Regions from separate parts of the Peribacillus sp. FW305-BF15 genome, predicted to be linked through region 1. Evidence: riboswitches for the same ligand, from Rfam matches in the RefSeq annotation. Region 1 holds a riboswitch; the other holds the start of a gene.
The links. Region 1 has a riboswitch for preQ1 ahead of queF (preQ(1) synthase). Riboswitches for the same ligand answer to the same signal wherever they lie in the genome.
Positions count from the first base shown of each region.

Region 1 (4,982 bases):
TGGCTTTTTTGAACGTTGATTTCCGCTCCAGGCACTCGCTTTTCCCGCAGGAGTCTCGTTCCTTACACTCCAATCACATATAGATATAACTTATTCCTACATTTTTTTGTATTATATAGAAGTATTTAACTGGGTGATAAGGATGCTTTTTAAACATGATTCTATTCAGCAAGATAAACTCGAAGTAATTACTTAAATCAATTGGTTCCAGTGAATCATTTAACTCGTAAACATGATGTGCCATTGACATCTATTTCATTTATAATTTGGTGTAAGATATGTATGAGGTTGGACGTCCCTTTTTATCCGATTCAAGAGCGTCAACTCCGTTCTCCTCCAATTGCTTTAGCCACCTGAAAACAGACGCTCTGAACCCTGCAGCGCGTCTGTTAGCTTGGAATGATTATCCTCACGGTCATTGCCACTACCATAAAGAACCAGATGAAAAAAATCCAGCGTATGTATAGTGATTAAAAGATCAATCACAAAAAACCCCCTTCTAAAAGGAGGTCCCTAAACGGTCATACTCAAAAGAACTCGTGATATAATGCCTGAATTGCCGTCTCTTCGTTGTGCCCTTTCACACCGAACATCATGCTTACCTCCGAAGAGCCTTGATTGATCATCTCAATATTCACCTTTGCTTCAGCCAAGGCTTTTGACGCTCTTGCCGTTGTACCGACATTATGGCGCATTCCTTCCCCTACAACCATGATCAAGGCAAGATCATGTTCCACATTCACTTCATCGGCATGAAGCTCTTTCTTGATTCGGGAAATGATTTTCTTTTCGGCATCCCCTTTCATCTGGTCCTGCCTTAGAATAAGCGTCACATCATCGATGCCTGATGGAATATGCTCATATGAAACTCCATAATCCTCGAGGATGTGCAGCAGTTTCCGGCCAAAACCAACTTCCCGGTTCATCAAATATTTACTAATGTAAATACTGCAAAATCCTTTATCACTTGCAATCCCAATAACAGGCCCGTTCGTATTATCCCGTGTATTCACAATGCGGGTCCCTTGTGCCGCCGGATTGTTCGTATTTTGGATATGGACAGGTATTCCCGCCCGGAATGCAGGAATCAGCGCCTCATCATGAAATACCGAGAAACCTGCATAAGAAAGCTCACGCATCTCACGATAGGTTAGTTCCCGGATTCCCTTCGGATTGGAAACCACATTTGGATTCACCGCATAAACGGCATCCACGTCCGTAAAGTTCTCATACAAATCAGCTTTGACCCCATTAGCAAGAATCGAACCCGTAATATCGGAACCGCTTCTTGAGAAGGTTAACACATCACCATCTAACGTATATCCGAAGAATCCTGGGAATACAACGATTCCCGGCTCATCACGCAGAGCATATAACCGATCATAAGACTCTGGCAGCACCCTGGTAAATCCACCTTCATCCGTTACAATCAAGCCTGCCTTCTTCGGATTGATATACTGTGCCTCCACTCCAAGGCTTTGGAAATAACCTGCGACCAGCTTCGCATTATTATCCTCTCCACCTGCCTTCAAGGCATCCAGATAGCGCTTTGGGTTAGTTTGATCTGCATGCAGCAGCGCCATTAAATTTTCATGAATCCCTGTGATGACACTCTCGGATATATCCAACTCTTCAGCAATGCTCGCATAGCGGGATACAACATCTTCTATCAAATGCTCTCCGTTATCCCCGCGCAGCTGCTGTTCCGCAGCTTCAATCAATAAATCCGTCACCTTTATATCATCGGAATTGCGTTTTCCTGGAGCGGAAACGACCACAATCTTCCTCTCTGGATCAGAAACAACAATTTCGAATACCTTCCTCAACTGATCACCTGACGCAAGTGAACTTCCACCAAACTTTGCAACTTTCATCTCGACATCCCCTATTTTCGTAAATATTCTGTCAAAATTAACTCTCCCTATTATTACGCTTTTTCTCGAAACAATCAAGTGGAAATTCCATTATAGGAGGACATTTGTACTTTTAAAAAGGACAGAATAACAGAACCACTGATCGAAATTAGCTATAAACTAAAAAAAGACAACGGGCATATGCCCATTGTCCCTCCTATTCTTTAGCGATTATCCACGGTTTCCGGGTATAAGTCATGATTCATCAAGCGGTAATTCGCCATTTCCTCATACTTCGTACCTGGTTTCCCATAATTCGTGTAAGGGTCTATGGAAATTCCGCCCCTAGGTGTAAACTTGCCCCAGACTTCAATATATTTAGGGTCCATCAATTCGATTAAATCATTCATGATGATGTTCATGCAGTCTTCATGGAAATCACCATGATTGCGGAAGCTGAATAAGTAGAGTTTCAAAGACTTACTTTCCACCATTTTCACACTGGGAATATAGCTGATGTAAATGGTAGCAAAGTCCGGCTGGCCCGTGATTGGACATAAACTAGTGAATTCCGGGCAATTGAATTTGACGAAATAGTCCCGGTTCGGATGCTTGTTATCGAATGACTCAAGGATTTCAGGAGCATAGTCGAATGTATATTTTGTTCCTTGATTCCCAAGCAGTGTGATATCTTTTTTTAATTCTTCTTCTTTTCTTCCAGACATGAAAAGTCCTCCTAATCCCACATTTCAGGGAGATTCATAAAATGGGCCTCTATATAACAAAAACCATATCTCCTCAAAGATATGGTTGATTCGCGAAAAATATCAAAGCCATAGTTTTTTTAAGAGGGTGATGCTATGAACCTCTCCCGTTTATCGGGAAATATTTTAAAATTGTCATTGTAAATATAGAAAAAAATATCTAATCTGTCAATCATACATTTTAAATTTGGTTTGATTCCTAAGGGCATTCAGCTTAAAATGTAGAAGAAGTTTATCCTACATGAAGGAAGAGATTAAGTCAATGTGGATTTTTGCAGCACTCATCACGAGTTTATGTTTCGGAATCAATAACAGCATTTTTAAATGGAGCAGCGGAAAAGGGTATTCCAAGATACATATCCAATTTTTCTTTTATTTTTCAGCTTTTATTTTGTCCATTGTTTATGGAGTATTAATGGATGGTTTGCAGCTGAACTGGCTGTCCATCATGCTTGGTGCAGCAATTGGTGTACTGAACGCCAATGGTAACATCCAGATGGCAAGCGCCTTTGAAAAAGGTCCGGCAAGCTTGACATCTCCATTAATCGCAGCGAATGCCATATTCCCCATTCTCTGTGCAGCTTTAATTTTTCACGAACATATTTCTTCCTTGCAGTGGAGTGGAATCGCCTGCATGTTTATCGCTACATTAGTCATCCAATATACACCTAATGCAAAAGGTAATCATCAATATGTCCCATGGATGATGCACACATTACTCTCCATCTTATCTTTTGGTGTGCTCGGCATTCTTATGACGACATCAACACGTCTTCAATTAAACTCCCTTGATATCCTTGTATCAATGTATGGAGGCGGAATGCTTTATCTTCTTTCGGCTCTAGCCTTTAAAAAAGAAAAAATCAAGCTAAAGGAAGTCAAAATCGGTTCCTTAGTAGGCTTTTTAAGCATGATAGGCTATGGATGTTATTTCTTTGCGTTGAACACTGGCATCGCAAGCATCATTTTCCCTGTCGTCAGCCTGAACTGTTTGGTTGTCGTATTCGCTGGATGTTATATATTCAAGGAAAGACTAAAAAACTATCAAATTGCTGGTGTCCTTGCAGCATTAATCGGTATTATTTTAACTAAAATATGAATATAGTTCCTTTTAAAAAAACAACCTGGCTGTCATGTATACAAGCCAGGTCGTTTTTTAAAAAACCTGAAAATGGGGCATGTCAAAAAAAAAGTGTTGACACTTCACTTAAAATATCAGATAATTTTGAATATTAATTCTCACGATTTTAGCTTTTGAAATGTTTGATTATCCTTCTGCTACGGGTATAAAAGAAATAGGTACAACCACCTCATTTAATTCTGAATTAGGAAAGGAAAGATGCATAATGGTAAAAGTTACAGTAACAGTTGATTTCCAAGGAAAATCTTATCAAACTAACGTCCTTGCTAAACCGGGTACTGATCATGAAGTAATTTTACAACAAGCCCTTCATCAAGTTGAAAAACAATGGAAAGCATAAAAAAGCAGGCATCGCAATAGATACCTGCTTTTTTATTCCCTTAAATACTATCCCAAATACTTTTCATATGCACGATTAACGACCCTCTTGCAATCCCCTCCTACTTAATAACACTTTTAATTGTTTTTTTCAAAAGGCACTAAAATCAAGATGCCAGTTTGTGTACCAGAATTTTTATAATGAAAAAATATCTTTGAAATGGAATTATATTAAAAGCCTTATAAAAAAGAAGGTATTTTTAAGGCGCGTCTCAGCTGTAGACAATTTAACCGTTAATTTCCACTCCAGGCACTCGCTTTCCGCGGGCGGTCCGGGAGCCTCCCCGGTGCCTTTGCGCCCGCGGTGTCTCCCTTGGACTCGCTTTTCCCGCAGGAGTCTCGCACACCCGCTCCAATCAACTATGTTTTAACCCTTTTGTTTACAAACTCAAAGACGGTCTTTTAAGGACCGTCTTTTTAATGTTCTATTAAACTAAATTTCTTATTAATGGCATGGAACGTTCTTGGAGGCTATCGGAAAACAGACTATAAGAAATGAGCTTCTTCTTGTACTGTTTAACTACATCCACGCGGTCGCTGTAAATATATACAAATAACCTAACATCCTTTTTGCCTCTTTTAGTATCAATGACCAATGGAGTCCCACTATTATCTGGATGTAAAAACAATTCCACATTCCCCGGGAATATATGATTTTTCTTCAAAAATCTAGCGCTACTAAAATAATTAATAACTTGAATTTTTTCTTCACCTTCCAAACGTTTTCCGTCAAAGGTTACGATCGCATTCCCGCCACTAATTTCTGAATGTATTTTAAATTTACTGATAATCCAATTAACTGCATCTGTTGGAAGACAGGAAACCAATATTTTTAACAAACTTAAG
Region 1 is NZ_JBYSYV010000052.1:110-5,091, forward strand. Features, by position in the region: gene AC3WLU_RS26395 (hypothetical protein) at 346-486, opposite strand; gene AC3WLU_RS26400 (aspartate kinase) at 528-1,874, opposite strand; gene queF (preQ(1) synthase) at 2,078-2,578, opposite strand; PreQ1 riboswitch class I at 2,683-2,728, opposite strand; gene AC3WLU_RS26410 (EamA family transporter) at 2,859-3,716, shown strand; gene AC3WLU_RS26415 (BA3454 family stress response protein) at 3,964-4,098, shown strand; gene AC3WLU_RS26420 (YfmQ family protein) at 4,565-4,982, opposite strand, start outside.

Region 2 (4,982 bases), on a different contig from region 1:
TTTTCTTTCTCTTCATGGATTCATAACTTTTTACATTAATTCTGAACTATCTTATCAAGATGTAAAAGGTTTAGCCTATTTTCATGTAAAAAATATCACCAAGAACATCATATAATTTTTTCGAAAATTATTGACCTATGGTCAATTAAACTTATGAAATGGTGAAGAGATTCCTTCATATTGAAGGACTTATGGTCCTTTTCGCGGTGATTTACATCTATTCGTTATATGAATTCAGCTGGTGGATTTTCCTTTTGTTGATTTTGTCCCCTGATGTTTCCATGCTGGCCTATCTGATCAATGACCGGATTGGAGCAAAGGTTTATAACGCATTCCATACTTATATCGTGTCCATCCTCATGATTTTGTTAGCCATATTCCTAAAGTCGGATGCATGGGTGATGATTGGTTTAATTTGGACCGCACATATAGGAATGGATCGCTTATTTGGATATGGCCTTAAATACACATCATCCTTCAAAGCTACACACATGCAAAGGCTGTAATAAGCATAAAAGGCAGTGTGATTAAACATCACACTGCCTTTACTTTACACACCCCGCTTGTTACCCCATATATAGGTATGCAGCTGGGGCAGGACTTTCACATCATTCAATTCATCATCCGCTATCACTTTATCAATTAACTCTTCGTACTTCTTCAATAGGCCGCTGATCAATTGACGATCATCCGCCGTCCTGCTGTCGTCATTGCCGACCTGCAGATAAAAAGGAATATCCGGGTAACGCCCATGTACATGTTTGGCATATTGATAATCTTCCTCGTTAAAGACGACGATCTTCAATGAAACATGGTTTTCTGGGTTTCGATTGGCAAGATTCGAGATGATTTGGTCAAGCACGGTAAAGTCCGTGTCCATTCCAGAGCTCGGCGGCTTAGGTGAGATAGTCAGTTCATCAATATCGAGAAACCAATCCTGCCATCGGCTCCCTTGTGTTTCGACCCCTATTTTCACTTTATTTTCATGTAAGATCGCTATCAAGCCGTTTAGGTTTTTCAGCAGGGCCGGGTTTCCCCCAGATATCGTCACGAAGGAAAAACCGGAACCCCCAATTCGCTTCAGCTCATCCCATATTTCATCGGCAGTCATCTGAACGGTATCTTCCTTACCTGTGCCATCCCAAGTAAAAGCGGAATCACACCAGGAACATGAATAATCGCAGCCAGCCGTCCGAACGAACATGGTTTTTTGACCAATGACCATTCCCTCTCCTTGGATGGTCGGCCCGAAGATTTCCATAACCGGAAGTTTACTCACTTTCCATCCACTCCCGTCTGGCTTCGGCATAGCTTGTCGGCGTTTCGTACAGTCGAACAAATTCGACTCTTGCACCCTCATATTCTTTTAATGAAAGGGCTTCGGCCATTTTTTCATAAATCCAGACAACCATATTTTCAGCTGTTGTATTCATGAGCGGCAGGGTTTCATTCAAATAACGATGATCCAGGTGGATTTCGATTTCATTTTTCCAGATATCCTTGATGTCCCCAAAATCTATCATCAACCCGCGTGAATCCGTATACCCGCTCAATCCGAAAATGACTTTATACGTGTGGCCATGAAGGTTCTTGCATTTCCCTTCATAGTCATGCAGGTGGTGCGCCGCGTCAAAGGTGAATTCCTTACTTACGAGAACCCTCTTGTTTGTATACTTCAATTGGCTGCGCTGAATATCTTCATCTATTTTTTGGAGTTTATCCACTATCTTAAAACCGTACATCATGAAAGCACCTTCCGTCTGCTTACATAGTCATCCAGCCCTTTTTTCCGCAGATTGCATGCCGGACAATCTCCACAGCCATCGGAGATGATTCCGTTATAGCAAGTCAGGGTCTTTTCGCGGACAAAGTCGAACGCGCCAAGCTGGTAAGCAAGCTCCCATGTTTCCTCTTTATTAAGCCACATTAGCGGCGTATCAATCACGAATGACTGGTCCATCGATAAGTTCAAGGTCACATTCAACGATTTAATGAATACATCGCGGCAGTCAGGATATCCGCTGAAATCCGTTTCACAGACTCCTGTGACAATATGTTTAGCGCCAATCTGACTCGCCAGCACTCCGGCAAACGAAAGGAACAGCAAATTCCTCCCTGGCACGAACGTCGACGGCAGCTCCCCTTCTTCTCCGTCCGCCACTGCGATATCACTTCTCGTCAATGCATTCGGTGCCAATTGGTTCAGCAGCGACATGTCAAGGATATGATGGTTCACGCCCAATTCCTTGGCAATGTTTTGAGCGCATTCGATTTCCAAGCTATGCCGCTGATTATAATCGAACGTCACCGCTTCCACTTCCTCAAATCTCTCCAATGCCCAAAACAGGCACGTCGTACTGTCCTGCCCTCCGCTAAACACAACCACTGCCTTTTCTTTCTTCTTCATTTCTATAAAACTCCTTTTTACGGAAAAAAACAGCACCCTAAGAATAGAGCACTGTTTCTCCTTAGTTTTTTTGAGAGGGTAGCTAGAACCTCTTCCGCCTTAACGCGGAATATTATATTTTTCCAAGTCAATAGTAACTTGAAAATGATAAGAAATCAAGATGTTTATATAAAGTGAACATTAGACCTGATGGCAAATTTGGTTAACTTTTCATTACTTAAAAATCACATTAAAAATCCGATAAAAAAAAGTGAATAAAATATCGATAAGGGGTCCAATAATTTGAAAAGCATTAAAGCCCGGATGCGGGAAATTGCTTTTTTCCCTCCCACATAAGGGAAGTTTCATTTTCATAAATTCGGGGAATATATAACTATACACAATAATGAACCATAAAAAAGCAAATCTATCAAAAGCGGCTGGAAGTGAATATTTTCCTTTGTTTTCAGAATATTTAGTGTATAATGAATATAAGGAATATTTTAACTCAAATAATCATTGCTTCCAATACCCGCTTTCTGCAAATCCCGACATTCCCTTTCAATACCATGCACGGTCACTTACTCAGCAAGGATCCATTACATGCTTTTTCTCGAATCAAACCATTCACAACTTTATTCACACAAAAACATAATTTCCACTCCAAAATTGCAAAAAAAGGTTAAACTTCACCAACGATATGTTACTATTAAACTAAGACCTTTTAACCCCATAAGGAGGAATTCATATGAAACGTTTTTTCAAATTCATCGCAGATTTTAACGAAAGAAAAGCATTGCAACGGGAAACCGAAGAATTCTTTCGCAAAGAATACGAAAATTATATGAAGATGAATCCTGACAATCAACGTAAAAAAAGGAGATTAGCTCCTAGATTTTATGTGATTGATGGCGGTAAAAAGGACTCCACCCTTGAGATTTCTGAGAGAAAGAAATCAAGTTAACCTGGATTCCTTCAATTATCAGCTACCCATGCTGTAACTCAAGACCCACAAAAGGTAAATCCATCCATGATTAACGTAGATCCGTAACCATTCCATTCATTTACAATATATAAGCCGAAAGCCCAGATATGCTTCTGGGCTTTTTTTATTTTTCATTCATATATAAACACTATATCTATAGAAGAAACTAGGTATTTTTTAAAAGAAATGGGTTAACTTTAGTTCATTTCATTTTTTAGGTAAAAGGTCAATTATAGACCCATGGGTATTCCCGAGGAAAATACTAAAAAAAAGAGATGTGTTCTTTTACTCATCTTTGTCCATATTCAAAAGAGTTCAACTAATTGAGTCGTTAGATGCAATATTTCACATTGAATGACAAATCCATAAAAATTGTAACCTTTATGTCAAACAATGGGTATAAACAATTAACAAACTGTAATAAACCTCACTTTTTTAAAAAAACATTATTCAAATATAGCCATTATGAATTAGGTTCAAATGCTCATAAAACCATGTTTATTCTGACTGAAATGGGGCTTTATTAAACTTTCCATAATTTAGTGTAAATGAAACCTCGATTCCCTCGATTTCCAGCCATATCTTTGTACTCATAAAATAATTCATCCCATTAGATACTATTACACACTAATATACATATATTTGAAAAAGCTATTGATAACTATATTACGATAGAATAATTGGCTCTTGCCTATTAAGTTTAAAATCATGTAGTGTGTATTCAGTAATTCAAATATTTGAAAAAAAGAGAGGTTAAAAAAAAATGGCACCAATATTTATTTGTGCGATCTTTTTGCTTGGCTATGGCATTTTTGAACAAAAACGCCATCAGAAGCGTCTCGACTCCATCCCGGTACGTGTGAATGTGAATGGGATTCGAGGGAAATCGACTGTAACGCGTCTAATTACAGGTGTGATCCAGGAAGCAAAATACAAAACAGTAGGTAAAACAACCGGAACATCAGCAAGAATGATCTATTGGTTTACCGACAAGGAAAAACCGATTGTACGCCGCCCGGAAGGACCCAACATAGGAGAACAACGGCGTGTAGTTAAAGAAGTTGCCGACTTAGGCACGGAAGCACTGGTTTGTGAGTGCATGGCCGTACAGCCTGACTATCAACTAATCTTCCAAAACAAAATGATCCAGGCAAACATCGGGGTCATCGTGAATGTATTGGAAGACCATATGGATGTCATGGGACCGACTATGGATGAGGTTGCTGAAGCCTTCACTGCTACCATTCCCCATAATGGTCACTTAATAACCATTGAAAGTGAATATTTGGACTTTTTCAAACAAATCGCCAAAGAACGCAACACAAAAGTGATCGTTGCAGATAATTCAAGAATTTCCGAAGATTTCTTACGCGAATTCGACTATATGGTATTTCCGGATAACGCATCACTGGCCTTGGCCGTTGCGGAAGCTTTGGGAATTGATGAAAAAACGGCTTTCCGCGGCATGCTGAATGCACATCCAGATCCAGGGGCCATGCGGATCACCAAATTCGGAGATCGCATCCAGCCAACTTTCTTTGTCAATGGCTTTGCTGCAAACGACGCGGCATCGACGCTGAACATATGGGAACGTGTCAATACGTTCGGATA
Region 2 is NZ_JBYSYV010000002.1:245,884-250,865, reverse strand. Features, by position in the region: gene AC3WLU_RS02830 (TetR/AcrR family transcriptional regulator) at 1-115, shown strand, start outside; gene AC3WLU_RS02825 (DUF4260 domain-containing protein) at 159-506, shown strand; gene queE (7-carboxy-7-deazaguanine synthase QueE) at 551-1,279, opposite strand; gene queD (6-carboxytetrahydropterin synthase QueD) at 1,272-1,742, opposite strand; gene queC (7-cyano-7-deazaguanine synthase QueC) at 1,742-2,407, opposite strand; PreQ1 riboswitch class I at 2,463-2,505, opposite strand; gene AC3WLU_RS02805 (hypothetical protein) at 3,135-3,350, shown strand; gene pgsB (poly-gamma-glutamate synthase PgsB) at 4,135-4,982, shown strand, end outside.
Region 2: another riboswitch for preQ1. It lies ahead of queC (7-cyano-7-deazaguanine synthase QueC); the one in region 1 lies ahead of queF (preQ(1) synthase).